DNA from 4 places in the Agarivorans sp. QJM3NY_25 genome. Region 1 is predicted to be linked to each of the others. Evidence: predicted binding sites of a transcription regulator. Region 1 holds the regulator's gene; each other region holds the start of a gene.
What was found. The regulator LexA, encoded in region 1, represses DNA repair genes until DNA is damaged. The targets are predictions, from matches to a motif close to TACTGTATNNNNATACAGTA.
Positions count from the first base shown of each region.

Region 1 (4,217 bases):
ATGATCAACGTAGAAACTTGTTACTAGAAAAGAACTGGCTCTTCCTAGCTTTTGGAGGATAACGACAAAATCGTCATCCTTAGCCCAAAGATACAAACGAATATTTTTCTTTGAGTTGGTCTCTTTGTGATAAAACAGCTTAATCGAAGCATCTTGATGATTTGTGATTATCTGTCGAACCCACTCCAGACGAGACGCTCTTCGAAAGTCGGGATAGCGTTCTAATATCCTAACATGTCGTCTACCGTTTACCCACTCGACTTCTTTTTCTTTTCTAGTGGTTAGGTGCCAAAATGTGTCTTCTTTACCATCCGTTTTTCGATGACATTGAGGGTTGATGTAGATCTCGCCCGCTAGGTATGTATCGGTTGATATAAAGTCTCTGTGAAAGAATTCATACAGGTGATTGATGATTTGAGTCGCGTCAACAATAGACAAGTCAATCGGTTCGCTTAGCATTTTGCCCCCTTTCTAGGGTTAAACCTGAATATGTTGAATTGGTCTTCCCAAGGAGGAGTGCCGCAATCTAAAGAAGAACATAATTTCTCTTCTAAGTAAGAGACAAATCGCTTTTTTATTCCGCTAGTCTTGGGGATGTCATTTCTATTTTTGTATGCAATTGCACCAATCAAAAGGTCACAAAGTTGAATTAATTGTACTTCGTACGATTGAACGATTGTTGCTTTAGCTGATAGTTGCCAGTGAGTACCGTTTTGCAAAACCTCACACATTTTCAGTGTTTTTTCAGCACCAAGCGTATCCATGTAATCTAGATATATACGATATTCATTGTCGACTTTTAAGAAGTCTCTCAAAGTGTAATAGAACATTTTGTAGTAGAAATCGCTATGAGAGCCTGCGTTATACTGGTTGTGATCAAGAGAGTTTTTATTTAGGACAACGGTAGATTTGAAGTTAACCTCCTGATCATCCAAGATTAAATCAATCAAGTCCTTATAGAGAGGCCACTGATGTTTGTTCAGTTTGCTCCATTTCAGCTCCGGTTTGTAGTTGTGTTTGTGCCTCAGGCTTTTGATACTTCGAGTTAAATTCTCTGCTTTTTCCGCACTGCAATGAAAAGCTCCCAGCACCATTACGTCACTGCCATCGTGAAGTAGGTGACAGCTTTCATCACAAAATATCTTGTAGACTGCCATTTCTAGGTTTGTACCGAAACATTATGATTGATGAAGAATAATCTCATAAAAAACGCAACATAATCAATTGCAGAGTTCTTTCATTTCTGTATGAGTGGAGGGGCAGTTTTTGCTCTTTACTATTGATGCTTCCCCCCTACTTTTTCTAAGTCAATTCATCAGAGAGAGGCTACTCCCTAGCTCAAATTGTCCAAAAATGAGTTAGCTCTACTCCTCGTATCCTTCTCTATCCCAATTTCTACTTATTTGTGATGGATGTCACGAAATGTGGGGTGTAGTTTCAAAGTAGCGGAAAGAATTCCAATGAAACTGAAACCTACACTTAAGCTGTTGATTCGAGATAAAACCTTGCTTCATTAATCATGCTGTATATACTAACAGTGTGCTGTATAAACTTACAGGTAGATTATGAAACCCTTAACGCCCCGTCAAACCGAAGTGTTTGAATTGATCCGTCGTAACATTCAAGACACAGGCATGCCGCCAACTCGCGCTGAAATCGCCAAAGAGCTGGGCTTTCGCTCGGCCAATGCTGCCGAAGAACATTTACGCGCCTTAGCTAAAAAAGGGGTGATTGAGATGATCCCCGGCGCTTCGCGCGGGATCCGTATTAGCGAAGACCATTTACCTGCTAATGCCGCGAATGACGAGCCAGAAGAAATCGGCTTGCCGCTGATTGGACAAGTGGCCGCAGGTGCCCCTATTTTGGCACAACAACATGTTGAGTCGCACTATGCGGTCGATGCTAATTTGTTTCATCCGCATGCCGATTATCTGTTGCGGGTGCAGGGCATGAGCATGAAAGACATCGGAATTATGGATGGCGATTTATTAGCGGTGCATAAAACCAACGATGTGCATAATGGTCAGGTGGTGGTGGCGCGCTTAGACGATGAAGTCACTGTGAAGCGCTTTCAACGTGACGGGAAAATGGTCTACCTTCATCCCGAGAACGAAGCACTTTCAACTATCGAAGTTGATTTAGAGTATCAAAGTGTTGATATTGAAGGTTTAGCGGTGGGGATCATCCGTACCGCAGACTGGATGTAGTTACTCCCTAAAACTAAGTTCCCTTCTTTTTAAAGCCCAAATTATAGCAATTTGGGCTTTTGTCGTTTACTTCACAGCTTTTATTTTAAATGTCTATATTTATAACATTCTATTTACAATTATTTAACTAAGCGTCTATTTTATAAGCAGTAAGGTATTTTAATTGCGAAGCCTTGCTGCTTTGGGAAGGGAGTTTTCCCTTATTTTGCGGCCACTTTATTATTGTAAGCAGCGATGTTTGCAATGAAGTGACCGGCCTTGGCTACGAGCAAAGGAGAGCGCTGTGGGCCGATGGATACCGCTAGTATTGCTGGCATGTTGGGTGAATCAAGCATGGGCGCAACAAACGATGTCGTTCAATTTACGCCCTGGTGTCACCGCCATTAGTGAGCAGGTTTACGGCTTGCACATGACTATTTTTTATATATGTTGTGTCATTGGGCTGGTGGTGTTTGGGGTGATGTTCTGGGCGATTTTTCATCATCGAAAGTCCAAGGGAGCCGTTGCCGCACAATTTCATGAGAGCACCAAAGTTGAAATTGTCTGGACGATAATTCCCTTCATCATTTTGATCGGCATGGCGATTCCTGCCACAAAAACCTTATTAGCGATGGAAGATCCTTCCGATGCCGATCTCACTATTCAAGTCACTGGTTCGCAGTGGAAGTGGCACTACCGCTATTTTGATCATGAGCTGGAATACTACAGCGTGTTGGCCTCGGATATGAAGCAAGTACAGGGCAAGCTTGCTAAGCGCGATAACTACTTATTGGAAGTAGATCATCCACTGGTGCTGCCAGTCGGCAAGAAGGTTCGTTTTTTAATGACTTCGGAGGATGTGATCCACTCCTGGTGGGTACCCGACTTTGCGGTCAAAAAAGATGCTAATCCGGGTTTTATTAACGAGGCCTGGACCAAAATTGACCAGCCGGGGATTTACCGCGGCCAATGTGCCGAACTTTGCGGTAAAGACCACGGCTTTATGCCGATTGTGGTGATTGCTAAACCTCAGGAGGAATACCTTGCTTGGTTGGCTCAGGCCGAAGCCGCTTACGTAGAAAAGCAGCAACAAGAGTTGGCCATGGTGGCGTTGACCATGGATAACGAGGAGCTGATGTCCTTAGGCAAAAGCGTTTATGAGAAGACTTGCGCCGCCTGCCACCAAGCCAATGGAGAAGGCCTGCCAGGGGTATTTCCAGCCTTAAAAGGCAGCCCAGTTGCGACCGGTGATGTGAACCAACATATCGACATGGTGGTGCATGGTGTGGCAGGAACCGCGATGCAGGCCTTTGGTAAGCAACTCGGTCTGAAAGAATTAGCGGCAGTTATTAGCTACGAGCGGAATGCTTGGGGGAATGATACGGGCGATATGGTGCAGGCTAAGGATGTCGCGGCAGTACAAGACGCGGCCAAGTAGCCACGGTTGGATAAATCGATTGGTGATAGCGGAACGACTAAGGACGTTGCCATGTTCAAGTACGACACGACGCGGCGCAATAGGCAATAGAAGGGAGAGTTAGATGAGCGCGACCACGGAGCTTAACCCGCAACAGGTAGAACATCACCACGCACCGCGTGGCCTATTGCGCTGGGTATTAACCACCAACCACAAAGACATTGGCTCAATGTATTTGTGGTTTAGCTTTGCCATGTTTATTACCGGCGGCGCGATGGCGATGGTGATCCGTGCAGAGCTATTCCAGCCGGGCCTGCAATTGGTGGAGCCAAACTTTTTTAATCAAATGACCACCATGCACGGCTTAATCATGGTGTTTGGCGCGGTGATGCCCGCCTTTACTGGCTTAGCTAATTGGTTGGTACCGATGATGATTGGCGCTCCCGATATGGCCTTGCCTCGTATGAATAACTGGAGCTTTTGGATCTTACCCTTCGCTTTTACCATGTTATTAGCCTCGTTATTTATGGAAGGGGGCGGGCCCAACTTTGGTTGGACGTTTTACGCGCCACTTTCCACCAAATATAGTCCCGATAGCACCGCCTTATTTGTGT
Region 1 covers NZ_CP194041.2:4,429,878-4,434,094, reverse strand. The annotation lists gene ACRRSW_RS20325 (hypothetical protein) at 1-459, opposite strand, end outside; gene ACRRSW_RS20320 (DUF3800 domain-containing protein) at 453-1,157, opposite strand; gene lexA (transcriptional repressor LexA) at 1,566-2,207, shown strand; gene coxB (cytochrome c oxidase subunit II) at 2,557-3,624, shown strand; gene ctaD (cytochrome c oxidase subunit I) at 3,728-4,217, shown strand, end outside.

Region 2 (4,217 bases), 2.1 Mb from region 1:
TAGAGCTTATTGAGGTCAATGCCAGACCAAAATTTCTTTTCGAAACTATCACTGGCAGTTTTTGCCGACTTCAAGATTTTATTACGATTAATAATCATCGCCCAAGAATAAATCGACATGCTCAATAGCAGCAGCATGACAAATTTAACCAGTAAGCTCGCCTGCCAAAACAAGCCAATAAATGACATATCAGAGTGCACCGAGTAAATCCTCTTTTAATTGATCGGGAATGGCCGTGGCCTTCATTGACGACAATGTGACGCAAGCAACGGTAACCATTCCATGGGCAATAACTTGTTGGTCAGCATTTTTAATCGTTTGCTCAAACACCATGCTGGCTCGTTTCATATTTTCAATACGAGTTTCAACCGTGAGTACTTGATTAAAACGAGCTGGTAGTTTGTAGTCAATTTGCAGCGCTCGAACCACAAAACATAGATCTTGCGCCATCAAACGGTCTTGTTCGTAACCTAATTCTCGCAACCATTCGGTACGACCTCGTTCGAAATACTTAATATGATTTGCGTGATAAACAACCCCACCCGCATCAGTATCTTCGTAATACACTCGAACCCTTAAAACCGACATTACACCTACCTTAGTATTTCAATTAGAAAATACTATACACAGGCAAGTGCTTAAGGTTAAGACTCAAACCATTTAATTTGAACAATTGCGATACAAATTTCGGCCAACGGCTTAAAAATGAACACATTAAGCCGTTTTATTGACTTGCCTGTCGCCGATAAACGACAGCATTTCTAACGTTTAGGTAAATCTAAACCAAGGTGCAAATAGGCACGGTCGCTGGCGATCCGTCCGCGAGGAGTACGTTGCAGATAACCCTGTTGAATTAAGAAAGGTTCAAGTACATCTTCAATGGTTTCTTTATCTTCACCGATAGCTGCGGCTAAGTTATCTAAGCCAACAGGGCCACCGCCAAAAGTATCGGTAATGGCAAGCAACAATTTGGTATCCATATAATCAAAGCCAGCACTATCGACACTAAGCAAATCCAAAGCTTGTGCTGCGATTTCTTGAGTGACTTTGCCATCAAATTTTACATCGGCAAAATCTCGAACCCGACGTAACAGGCGATTCGCGATCCGCGGCGTACCACGTGAGCGACGAGCCACTTCCCAAGCACCCGCTTCATCCAAGGTTAAATTCAAATAATGAGCGCTGCGCTTCACAATATCAGCCAAATCATCAGTTTTATAAAACTCTAAGCGTTGCACAATCCCAAAACGATCTCTAAGTGGTGAGGTTAACATTCCCGCTCGAGTGGTTGCACCAATTAAGGTGAACGGCGGCAAATCAAGTTTGATAGAACGCGCGGCTGGCCCCTCACCAATCATAATATCCAACTGATAATCTTCCATTGCCGGATAAAGGATCTCTTCAACAACTGCACTTAAACGATGAATCTCGTCGATAAATAACACATCGCCAGGTTCTAAATTAGTTAACAATGCCGCTAAGTCTCCCGCTTTTTCAAGCACTGGGCCGGAAGTGGTTTTAATGTTCACTTCAAGTTCGTTCGCCACAATATTCGCAAGCGTCGTTTTGCCCAAACCTGGCGGGCCAAAAATCAATAAATGATCCAAGGCATCTTCACGGCGGCGCGTGGCTTCAATAAAGATTTCCAATTGCTCTACAACCGCCTGTTGGCCGGTATAATCACCTAAGCGTTTTGGCCGAATAGCCCGATCGACGGTTTCTTCTTCTGCAACGGGCAAGGCTGCTACCAAACGATCTGCTTCTATCATCTTTTGAACCTTAAATTATAATGCAGCCTTAAGGGCTTCACGGATCAACTGTTCACTGCTCATACCCGACTGCCATACTAGCTTCACGAGTTTTTCAGCTTGAACGCCTTTATAACCCAGCGATTCTAAGGCTGCAACGGCTTCTTCTTTAGGATCGGTAGCAGGACTCAGCGGTAGATCGCCATTGGCTGTAATACCATCGCTTAATGGCGTAGCTGGTGGTTCTGCATGCCAGTTTTTCAAACGATCTTTCATCTCGACCAACAGCCGTTCAGCCGTCTTTTTGCCGATCCCAGGAACTTTTACCAAGCTGGATAAATCTTCATGTTTTACCGCATAGACAAATTGTTCACAGCTGAGTCCTGACAAGATGGCCAGCGCCACTTTTGGACCTATTCCATTCACCTTAATCAACTCGCGAAACAAGGCGCGCGAAGATTTATCATGAAAGCCATAAAGCAACTGAGCATCTTCACGAACAATAAAATGGGTCAGTAAACGCACTGGCTCGCCCAATTCGGGCAATTGATAGAAGCAATTCATGGGTAACTGGATCTCGTAACCCACGCCAGCTACGTCGACTAACACAAAAGGGGGTACTTTTTCTTCTAAAATACCTTTGATAGTGGCTATCACTAAGATGACTCCGTCTAAATACAATACCAGCTAACTCACCTGAGCAAGTCAATCATAAAGCTGGCACACTACGCTGATAAATTGAAGCTAGCTTAACTCAAAGACTGGATATTTATCCAGTCTTTCTCCGTATTCGAAGCGGATTTTGCGCAAAACGATTCATAAATAGCGGCTTAAAATCAAAGTAGCACAGAACTTAACCACGATAGCGACTCAGGTATCTATTAATTTTTAAACAGTCCACGAGCCAACAAAGCAATGTTATGTTCTGCCAGTTTCAATAATTTATCTTTTGGCAGACTAATGTGATTGGCCTGCAATAAACGCTCCGGGATCAAAAACGGAAAGACCATTAAACTCATAAAGCTCAACTGAGCTAATTCAGCATCAACCCCTTCCGCGAAAGAGCCCTCTGCCGCTAAACGTTGAAATAGGCCCTTCCCCAACAAACGGCCAAGATTTTGCAAAATTAAATTCAATTGCTCGAGACTTTCATGGTTGCCGGGCATACTTGCCAACTGAAAGATTAGCTTCGGAAAATGAGGATTATCGGCCATCGTTTGATAATAAATACGCATTAAGTCATTTAAGCTGCGGCTGCCTAGCTGCGCCGTAACCTGCTGTAAAGTAGCAAACACCGGACTGGATACCGAGCTTAGCATTTCGCCAAATAGACCGGCCTTAGATCCGAAATAGTAAGCAATTAAGGCAGGATCTAATTGCGCCTGCTTACCAATCATCCTCAACGACACTCGGTCATAGTCCAACTCAATAAATAACGCTGTTGCCACCTCTAATAACCGTTGCCGGGCTTGACTCTCACCTTTCGGTCGACCGACTTTATTTTTTGAATTCATTACTTTTTCCTATTCATCAGCTATAGAATAGTTTATTGAATAGCTACACAAATCACCTCATATATTGGCACAATTAACTCAATATAAAACGGTGAAAACGACTTGTTTCGCGTCATTATTATGTGCATCACCCCTGAGGAGGTAGTCCATGGCCAAACGAAAAGACAGAGTAATCGGCTTAGCACTTGGCAGTGGAGCCGCCAGAGGATGGGCTCACTTAGGCGTAATTTTGGCATTACGTGAAATGGGGATCCGACCACATCTAGTCGCAGGCTGCTCCATTGGAGCCCTTGTTGGCGCGGCTTATGCGTGCCAACGTGTCGACCAATTAACCAACTGGGCGCTAGGATTATCTAGTTGGCAAGTATTCAACCTTATGGACTTTTCGTTCTATAAAGGGGGGCTATTAACTGGTGAAAAAGTATTTAACGCCGCCGAGCAATATATTGGACGTAGCAATATTGAGCAATTAAGTATTCCCTTTGGTGCTATTGCAACAGAGTTGGGATCGGGAAAAGAAGTGTGGCTGCAGCAAGGCCGAGTCCGCGATGCGGTCCGCTCTTCCTGTGCCATGCCAGGCTTAATGGCTCCTTACCAGCTGAATAATCAATGGTTGGTGGATGGCGCTTTAGTCAATCCCGTTCCTGTTTCGCTATGCAGAGCCATGGGCGCCGATGTGGTGATTGCAGTCAACCTAAATAGTGACAAGTCTCACCTCAATAACTTCGACGATGAGCTTAAAGATAGCACTAGTGAACCCGACCAACCCTTCTTACGCTTATTGGGCGGAGGTAAAGAATTTTTAACATCAATGCTGGCAAGCATCAAACAGAATAATGATGATCGGTCACCGGGAATGATCGGCGTTATGTCGACTTCAATTAATATTATGCAAGAGCGCCTTACCCGGGCCCGTATGGCCGGCGATCCACCGGATATTTTGTTAAACCCTAAA
Region 2 covers NZ_CP194041.2:2,310,887-2,315,103, reverse strand. The annotation lists gene tolQ (protein TolQ) at 1-200, opposite strand, end outside; gene ybgC (tol-pal system-associated acyl-CoA thioesterase) at 190-588, opposite strand; gene ruvB (Holliday junction branch migration DNA helicase RuvB) at 762-1,769, opposite strand; gene ruvA (Holliday junction branch migration protein RuvA) at 1,785-2,405, opposite strand; gene ACRRSW_RS10660 (TetR/AcrR family transcriptional regulator) at 2,630-3,262, opposite strand; gene rssA (patatin-like phospholipase RssA) at 3,411-4,217, shown strand, end outside.
Region 2: the regulator LexA is predicted to act here: its motif matches at 2,508-2,527, upstream of ruvA (Holliday junction branch migration protein RuvA).

Region 3 (4,217 bases), 1.9 Mb from region 1:
CACTACTTTCCACACTAATACCATTGATGTCAGCTCGCAGAGCTAAGGGACTCTGTAAGTAGAAACGACTATTTTTTGAAACCAGTGATACATAATCAGGCTCAATAAAGGCATCTATCTCAAAATGACGCTTAACTAAACGTATATTACTTAATTGACCAATGCTCAGGCCTTGATAGATAACAGGACTACCAATGGTAAGATCGCGCACGTTATCGCTTAGTAAGCGTAACGACTTACTGCCTAAAGGTGGTTTTACGGTTTGCGATAATCGAAAGCTATTTTGTAGTTCTTGAGGGGAGGGGTCGCTATAGACTTCAATTTGTTTTGCACCGATCAAAGCATCAATATTTTTGAACCCCTTAAGACTGATGTTCGGTTTAATTAGTACCAGTTGTGTGCTCTGGTTAAACAGCCCTTCGTACTTGGGTTCAACTAGAGCTTTGGCCACAAAATCATCTTGGCTACTGTTAGTGTTTATCTCAGTAATGAAACCGACGACAGCGCCGCGATAGAGCAATTTACTACGTTGCGCAATCAGGCCATATTGTTTTGCCATGGTAATTTCAATGACTTTGCCGCGATGGGCCTCTTGCAAGTTATTAAAAAGTTTAAATTGGTGACCCTTGACTGCGACAGGAGAATCCGGGGGGCTATCAAAACTGATCCCGCCCGTAATAACACTGGCTAAACCTTCACTGCTAATTTGCATCCCGTCCAGAGAGATATCGGCTTTAAAACCACTTACATTCCAAAAGTGCGAATTAGTCTTCACTAAATGTGCAAATTGCGGCTTAATCAAGATGTCAAATTCAACTTGTAGGTCATTTTTAAGCTGAAATCGCTGTACATCCCCAACCTTGATCTTTTTATAGTAGATACCGGAGCCGATATTTAAAGAACCTAAATCAGCGGCACTTAGTTTTAAGTTTAAACCTTCCCCACGCACTATATTGGGAGGCTCATTTAGCGCGACAAACTGATCGGCAAGTTCTCCAGTTCCTGGATTTAGTTCGATGTAGTTTCCGGATACTAAGGCATCTAAACCGCTAATTTCGGTGATTGATGCTTTTGGACGAACTAACCAGAACTGGGCATCGCTAGTAAGAAGACTTTCTGCTTCGCGTTTGATTTCAACTTTTACCACCACGCCCTGAAGTTTAGGACCCAGTTTGACTGACTTAACCACACCGATATCGAGCCCTTGGTAAAATACTTGGGTTTGACCTGTTGTGATGCCTTGGGCGCTTTCGAAAACAATATCAATTTTTATCCCCGCTTCTGACCAGGCCTTAAATAGTAACCATCCGCCGAGTAATACAGCCAAAATGGGTAGCAGCCAAATGGGAGAAATAATTCGCTCTTTTTTATACTCTGCGGTACTAATTTTATTCAATTTCTTTATCCCAAATGAGTCTGGTATCGAAAGACTTCGCAGCAAATAAGGTCAATAGCACCACTGCACCAAAGGCAGTTGCCCCTGCACCCGCTTCCACGCCAACCAAATTATTACGCTCAAATACCGCGATCATAATCGACAATACAAATAAATCTAACATTGACCACTTACCTATAATGTCGATGATCCGATAAATAACAATACGTTGCTTGTTAGTTAAGTTAAAACGGAAATGTAAGCTTAATAATATGACCGCTAAGCCGATGAGTTTCATGACCGGAACAACAATACTGGCGACAAAAACCACAATGGCAATTCCGACCATGTCATCTTTAATCAATGAAGCGACTCCCGACATAATGGTTTCGTATTGCGGAGCCCCCCGAGTAGTCAGCACCGTAATCGGTAATAAATTCGCAGGGAATAGACCGATGGTAGCGGTGATAACGAAAGCCCAACAGCGCTGTAAACTATTCGGTAATCGACTATGCACTGGCATATGACAACGTGGACAAGTCGCCTGTTCAACTGGCATCGTTAATTCGCAATGCCTGCATAACTTTAAACCGAGTTGTTTAGCTGATGTGAACATAACGATCCCAATAATCAGCCGCTCGATAGCGTTGAACCAAATAAGTGGACAAAAACAAGGTGGTACAAATACACCATAGCCCGTAACCTAGGTGGATATCTGCAAAATCAACCAGTTTAACTAAGGCCACTAAAAAGCTGACGATATACACTTCGATCATGCTCCAATCAATTAAGTCGTCTTGAAAGTGCAGCGCGGTAGCCAAACCGGGCGATTTCCAAGCGATTGCGAGGCTAAAAGACGTGTAAGAAATTAAACTAAAAAGTAAGATTGGCGCAATAAAACTGGCAAGAAAAACACAAAAGCCGACTAAATAATGCCCATGCTCCAGCAATAATACCGTGCCACGCAGTATGTTTGCTGAGTTAGGGATCCCTAATACTGTGAAGCTGAGTAGCGGGTAGGTATTGGCGAGAATAACCATGACTAAACAGGCTAAAGAAAGCGCTAGTTGACTTGAAAAACGAAGCGAAGAACCACGAAATAACACCTGGTCACAGCGGGGACAAGTGGTCACTTGGCCAGCCTTACATTGTTGCTGCTTTTCGAGCAACAAGTCACAGCTAGGGCAAATGGACAGCTTTGATATTTCTAAAGAATTCATAGTTATGTATATTAGCTCAACTAAGCTACAGAATACTGCATAATTTTTCTCTCTAGTAGTTTTGTGATTGATGATGCATAATAACCTGTACATAAAAACAGTAGATGGAGGCAGCCGTGGCTGTAATTATTAAATATGTCGTCGAACGTAACGGTGTAGAAAAAATGACTTTTAGCTCAAAAAAACAAGCCGACAGTTACGACAAGATGTTAGATGTCGCCGATCAGCTTACTTTATTAGTGAAACATGCCGATCCTAAAATGAGTGAGGCGCAAGCTGAAAACCTAGGTTACTTCTTGTCTTTGCAACGTAATGCGGTGCAACAGTTATTAAAAGGCCAAGAGTTTTCGGAATCAATGATTGAAGCAGAAGAGGAATAGCGCTTGCAGCAAGTTTCTAGCAGGTATCTAACCCTCGCCAAGCAAATTTCAGCCTTGCTTGATAGAGATTTACCCTATATTTCTAATTTGGCTAATTTTTCGGCCTTGTTATGGATGGAGTTAGAGCATATTAATTGGGTCGGCTGCTATCTCATTAATCAAAGCAACGACACATTGTTGTTAGGTCCTTTTCAAGGAAAACCAGCTTGTAGCTCCATTGTTGTGGGCAAAGGTGTCTGCGGAGAAGCCTTCGCCAAACAAAGCTCTATCTGTGTTCCCGACGTCCACCAGTTTCCCGGCCATATTGCTTGTGATGGCGCAAGCGCGTCGGAAATCGTGGTCCCGTTTCATCTAAATGGTCGACTGATAGGAGTGATTGATATCGATAGCCCACAGCTTTCACGATTCGACGATTCTGATCAAATTGGTATCGAGTATTTAGTTAAAGAGCTAGAAAATAACTTATCAGAAGTGCATTTTTAATGGCTTTTCAATATACCCTCACTATAATAGCCGAAATCAGCCCTATCGCTGTACCAGTAAAGATGTATAAGAAAGGTCATCATGGAACAAACTAATAAACTGAAAAATAGTAAAGAAGTTATTCAATATTTAGCGACTCAATTTCCGCTTTGTTTTTCGACGGAAGGTGAAGCTAAGCCACTTAAAATTGGTATTTTTCAGGATTTAGCTGAACGTCTTAAAGAAGATGAAAAAATCAGTAATACCGTATTGCGCTCAGCGTTACGTCAATACACTTCAAGTTGGCGTTACTTACATGGCGTGAAGGTGGGCTCCAAACGAGTTGACCTAGACGGCGTTGAAGGTGCAGAGATTGAGCAAGAGCATGTTGAACATGCACAAAAAACCTTAAAAGAGAGTAAAGATAAAGCCTTTGCTCACAAAAAGGCGCAAGCAGAAAAAGCTAACAAAGCTAAATTGGCTGAGCGTAAGGCAAAAGCTGATGTAAAACGCAACGAGAAACCCAAAGCCAGTGTTAGTAAACCTGCGGTAGAGAAAAAACCAATCGAGAAAATTGATAGTAAAGATTTGGTTGCAGGCAAAGAAGTGAGGGTATTAGTTGGTCAGACTCCTATGCCTGGGCAGATTTCCGAAGTCAGTAAAGATGGCATTGCGGTCACGCTTAAAAGCGGTATGTTAGTAAAAGTGAAAGCTGAGCATATCGTTGCATAAATTAATTTAGTAGTGAGATAGGTGCCTATGAAATATTCGAGCCGTCTT
Region 3 covers NZ_CP194041.2:2,537,735-2,541,951, reverse strand. The annotation lists gene ACRRSW_RS11780 (MlaD family protein) at 1-1,396, opposite strand, end outside; gene ACRRSW_RS11775 (paraquat-inducible protein A) at 1,389-1,934, opposite strand; gene ACRRSW_RS11770 (paraquat-inducible protein A) at 1,975-2,508, opposite strand; gene ACRRSW_RS11765 (YebG family protein) at 2,712-2,975, shown strand; gene ACRRSW_RS11760 (GAF domain-containing protein) at 2,979-3,458, shown strand; gene proQ (RNA chaperone ProQ) at 3,540-4,169, shown strand; gene prc (carboxy terminal-processing peptidase) at 4,197-4,217, shown strand, end outside.
Region 3: the regulator LexA is predicted to act here: its motif matches at 2,679-2,698, upstream of ACRRSW_RS11765 (YebG family protein).

Region 4 (4,217 bases), 820 kb from region 1:
AAAGCATCGACTAACATCGGTGAACCCAATACAAATTGAACCTGCTCCTTGGTCATGTTGACGCGGAGCTGCTCTACTTTGGCGTCGTCGATGTAGTTACCCTGTGGGATATCAACCTTATATACCATCCAATCGAAGGCTGAACAGGCGCTAAGCCCGAGGCTGGCAAGTAGAATAAAAATTTTAGCTGTGAAACGCATTGTTAATCGAAGCTCCTTGTTAAGGAAGGCATCATAACCAAGCCCCGCCCGAAAAAGAAGCGTCTACTACGAAGAATTTAGTCTTCAACCAACAATTCTTGCGCATTTGCCAGTGCAGAAGGGGTAATTGCATCGCCGGCAAGCAGGCGAGCCAATTCTTCGAGACGTTGTTGGCCGTTTAAAGTGAGCATGTTGGTGATGGTTTCATTTTTCTTCTGTTGTTTGCTCACTAACATCTGCTGATGACCATGTCCCGCTACCTGTGGTAAGTGGGTCACACACAATACTTGGCACTGTTGCCCAAGTTTTCGTAGCATGCCGCCCACCACTGCGGCGGTTGGTCCACTAATGCCTACGTCAACTTCATCGAAGATCAGGGTTGGGGTTAAAATACTAGCTGAGCAAATCACTTGAATGGCCAAACCAATACGGGAGAGCTCTCCGCCAGAGGCCACTTTATCAATACTTTGCATCGGCTGACCAGGGTTGGTGGTTACCCGCAACTCGACGCGATCTACGCCATTTGAATTGGTGAACTGGCTGGCATCACTTTGTAGTGCAAATTCACATTGGGCTTTCGCCATACTGAGTTTATGGATTTCTTTGGTGATTAATTTACTGAGACTGCTGGCGGCACGTTCGCGACTTTTCGATAGCTTATTGGCCTTACTTAGATAAATTTGCCATGCCTGCTCAATGTCTTCCGTAAGATGCTCGAAGCGCTGGCTTTGTTGGCTCAGCTGTTCTAACTGTTGCTGTAAATTCAAATGTAGTGCTGGCAGTTGTTCGGCGTTGGTATGGTGTTTTCTGGCCAGCTCCAGGGCTTGGCTGAGTCGCAGTTCTAACTCGGCAAATAACTCTGGGTCGTAGTCTAGCTGTTCGCTGTAATGGCCTAACTGTTGGCTGGCTTCTTCAATCTGAATCTGTGCATCGTGTAACAGGTTGTTGATGTTTTCGAGTTTGGGATCGAGCGCGAGAAGCTGGCTGGTGGTTCTACAGGCTTGGCCTAGCATGTCTAGTACATTAACTTGCTCATCTAAGGCTAGCAGCTGGCTAAGCTGAAAACTACTTTGTTGCAGCTCGGTGCTGTGAGAAAGACGCTGATGTTGTTGTTCTATCGTTTGGTATTCCCCTTCAGCCAGAGAAAACTCGTCTAATTCTTTAACCTGATATTCAAGCAGTTGTTGTTGGGCCAGCAGTTCTTTTTGTTGCTGTTGGGCAAGTTCTTGCTCGTTACAGAGGCCTTTCCAATGCTGGTAAGCTTGTTTCACTTCACTCAGCAATTGCGGATGAGCGGCATACTGATCGACAATCGCCAGTTGTTGGCTGGGTTTAAGCAATAGCTGATGCGCATGTTGCCCATGAATGCTAACGAGGTATTGCCCTAGTTGTTTGAGTTGTGCCAAGGGTACCGCAGTACCATTGATATAGGCTTTAGAGCGACCTTCTTTGGTGACTACTCGGCGTAATATGCAATCATCGTCGCTTAACAGCTCATTTTGCTGCAGCCATAGCCGCGCGGCTTGGTTCTGGCTGATCTCAAATTGCGCACTGACTTCTGCCTTACTGGCACCCTGGCGCACCATGCTCGCTTCCGCTCGGTTACCTAAACACAAGCCTAAGGCATCGATTGCAATTGATTTACCGGCACCAGTTTCACCAGTGATGGTGGTCATGCCTCGGCTTAAATCGAGCTCTAAGAACCGAACAATTGCAAAGTTTTGTACGCTGAGTTGAGTGAGCATTCCTATACCTGTTTATCCATACAGTTGCTGTATAAATATATAGCGGTATTTTTGTGCATGCAAGTGCAAATCGTAAAAAGCTGGTTTACTGGTGCTAAGGATGAGGCAAGGGATATTTTTATACGCTTATGTCGCCGCCCATAAGAGAGAGGATTATTCTGGAGCTAGGTCACTCATTCAATTGATTTAATTATATAAAGTAGCAAATGGCCGATGATTTGGTGGTTACTGGAGGTATTGTATGCAGGTAGCATTGTTAGCTGCTTATTGCCGATATAAGTAGCACAATTCACTACTGGTTAACTTCTGGTCATTGGTTATTCTGTTATCTAGAATTCATATTTTTGTCACAATGGGTGGTTTTTTTGGCCGTTGTTTTGTCAGGTAAGCGCTTGTTTTAAGGCGGCCTGGCTGGCTTTAGCTTGATTTTTATTCATTTTTTAGTTGCTTGCAGCTTCACATTTGTGTCATAAAAGTAGTGCATGTTTATCAAATAGTTGTTGTATCGCTGCTGTATTAGTCGGCAGCCCAATTAACCTTAGAAATACATGGAAGATATTATGTTGAATAAACGTTTTGCAATAAGCAGCTTGTTACTTGGTATGGGAGCCATGGCAAGTGTGCAAGCCAGTGCCGAAACACTTCGTCTACTAACTTGGGGCGGTTATGCGCCTCAAGAGGTGATCGATTTGTTTCAAAAAGAAACTGGTATTGAAGTAAAAGTTACCAAATCAAACAACGAAGATATGATTTCTAAGTTACGCGCAACAGGCGGCTCTGGTTTCGATTTGGCGCAACCTAGTCAAGACCGTATCACTGGTGTGCAACTACAGTTTGGTATTTATCAGCCCATCGATTTAGCCCGAATTGACCAGAAACAAATTATTAGTTCAATGCTCGATGCGACCAAGAAAAATACTGCCGTGGGCGATAAAGTATTTGGTGTTCCGCATGTTTGGGGAACCAGCGGTTTGGTGGTGAACGGTAACATGGCCAAAGATGTAGCTGACTATACCGATTTATGTCAAAGCAAGTATCAGGGCAAAATTTCTTACCGTTTGAAACGTCCTACTTTAATTGCTTTTGCTTTTGCTCTTGGCGAAGATCCTTTTGCGGCTTACGCCGATCCTGCCAAATACCAACAGATCTTGGATAAGGTTGAAGCGAAGCTTGTGGAATGTAAGCCCATCGTGAAAACTTACTGGTCTGGTGGTGATGAGTTGATGAACCTGATGCGTGCCAACGAAGTGGTTGCCGCGATGGCTTGGGATGCAGGCGGTTGGAAGTTAAACCGAGATCAAGCCAATATTCAGTTTGTTGCACCAAAGTCTGGCGCGCTAGGTTGGATTGATACTTTTGCGATTCCACGCAAGTCAAAAGCCGTCGACGCCGCTTATCAATGGATCAATTTTGTGATGCGTCCAGAAATCGCAGCAAAAATTACCGAGTCTGCGGGTAACTTCACCGCCTCGAAAGGCTCCGATGCCTATGTGAACGAAGTGGCTAAAGCACAGTTTAATGCCAGTTTTAGTAGCGATGATATTGATAATATTAAATGGTATCCCGCAGTACCTGCTGGCTTAGAAGCCATGGAAGGCAAGGTGCTGGATCGCGTGCAAGCGGCACAATAAGCACTTATCAATGGGCCGTAAGGCCCTTCTTTTTTTACCTTTGGATGTACTTGTACTATGGCGGGAAACGCTAAATTTGATCTTGAATGTGAACACCTCTCTAAACACTTTTCTGATTTTACCGCAGTAGACGGTTTAAATTTTAATGTTGAAGCTGGGTCTTTCTTTTCTATTTTAGGGCCTTCGGGCTGTGGTAAAACCACCTTGCTAAGGATGCTCGCTGGTTTTGAATTCCCCAGTGAGGGCGAGATCCGTATCCATCAAAAGCGAGTCAATGAGCTGGCGCCCAATAAGCGTCCGGTGAATATGGTGTTTCAGCACTTGGCCTTATTTCCCAACATGAATGTGGCTGAGAACATCGCTTATGGTTTAAAGCGTCGTGGTGTGAAAGCGGCTGAGCGAAGCGAAAAAATTAAAGATGTACTCAGCCGAGTGGGTTTAGACGGTAGCCAACAGAAGCAAATTGCCCAGTTGTCGGGTGGCCAAAAACAACGGATTGCGATCGCCCGTAGTCTGGTCTTAGAGCCGCGTTTATTATTACTTGATGAGCCGCTAGGTGCTTTAGATCTAAAACTTAGAGAGAAGATGAAGGTTGAGCTTAAACACTTACAACGTGAGTTTGGTACCACCTTTATTTACAT
Region 4 covers NZ_CP194041.2:3,614,534-3,618,750, reverse strand. The annotation lists gene ACRRSW_RS16580 (outer membrane protein assembly factor BamE) at 1-200, opposite strand, end outside; gene recN (DNA repair protein RecN) at 278-1,945, opposite strand; gene ACRRSW_RS16570 (extracellular solute-binding protein) at 2,506-3,576, shown strand; gene ACRRSW_RS16565 (ABC transporter ATP-binding protein) at 3,634-4,217, shown strand, end outside.
Region 4: the regulator LexA is predicted to act here: its motif matches at 1,952-1,971, upstream of recN (DNA repair protein RecN).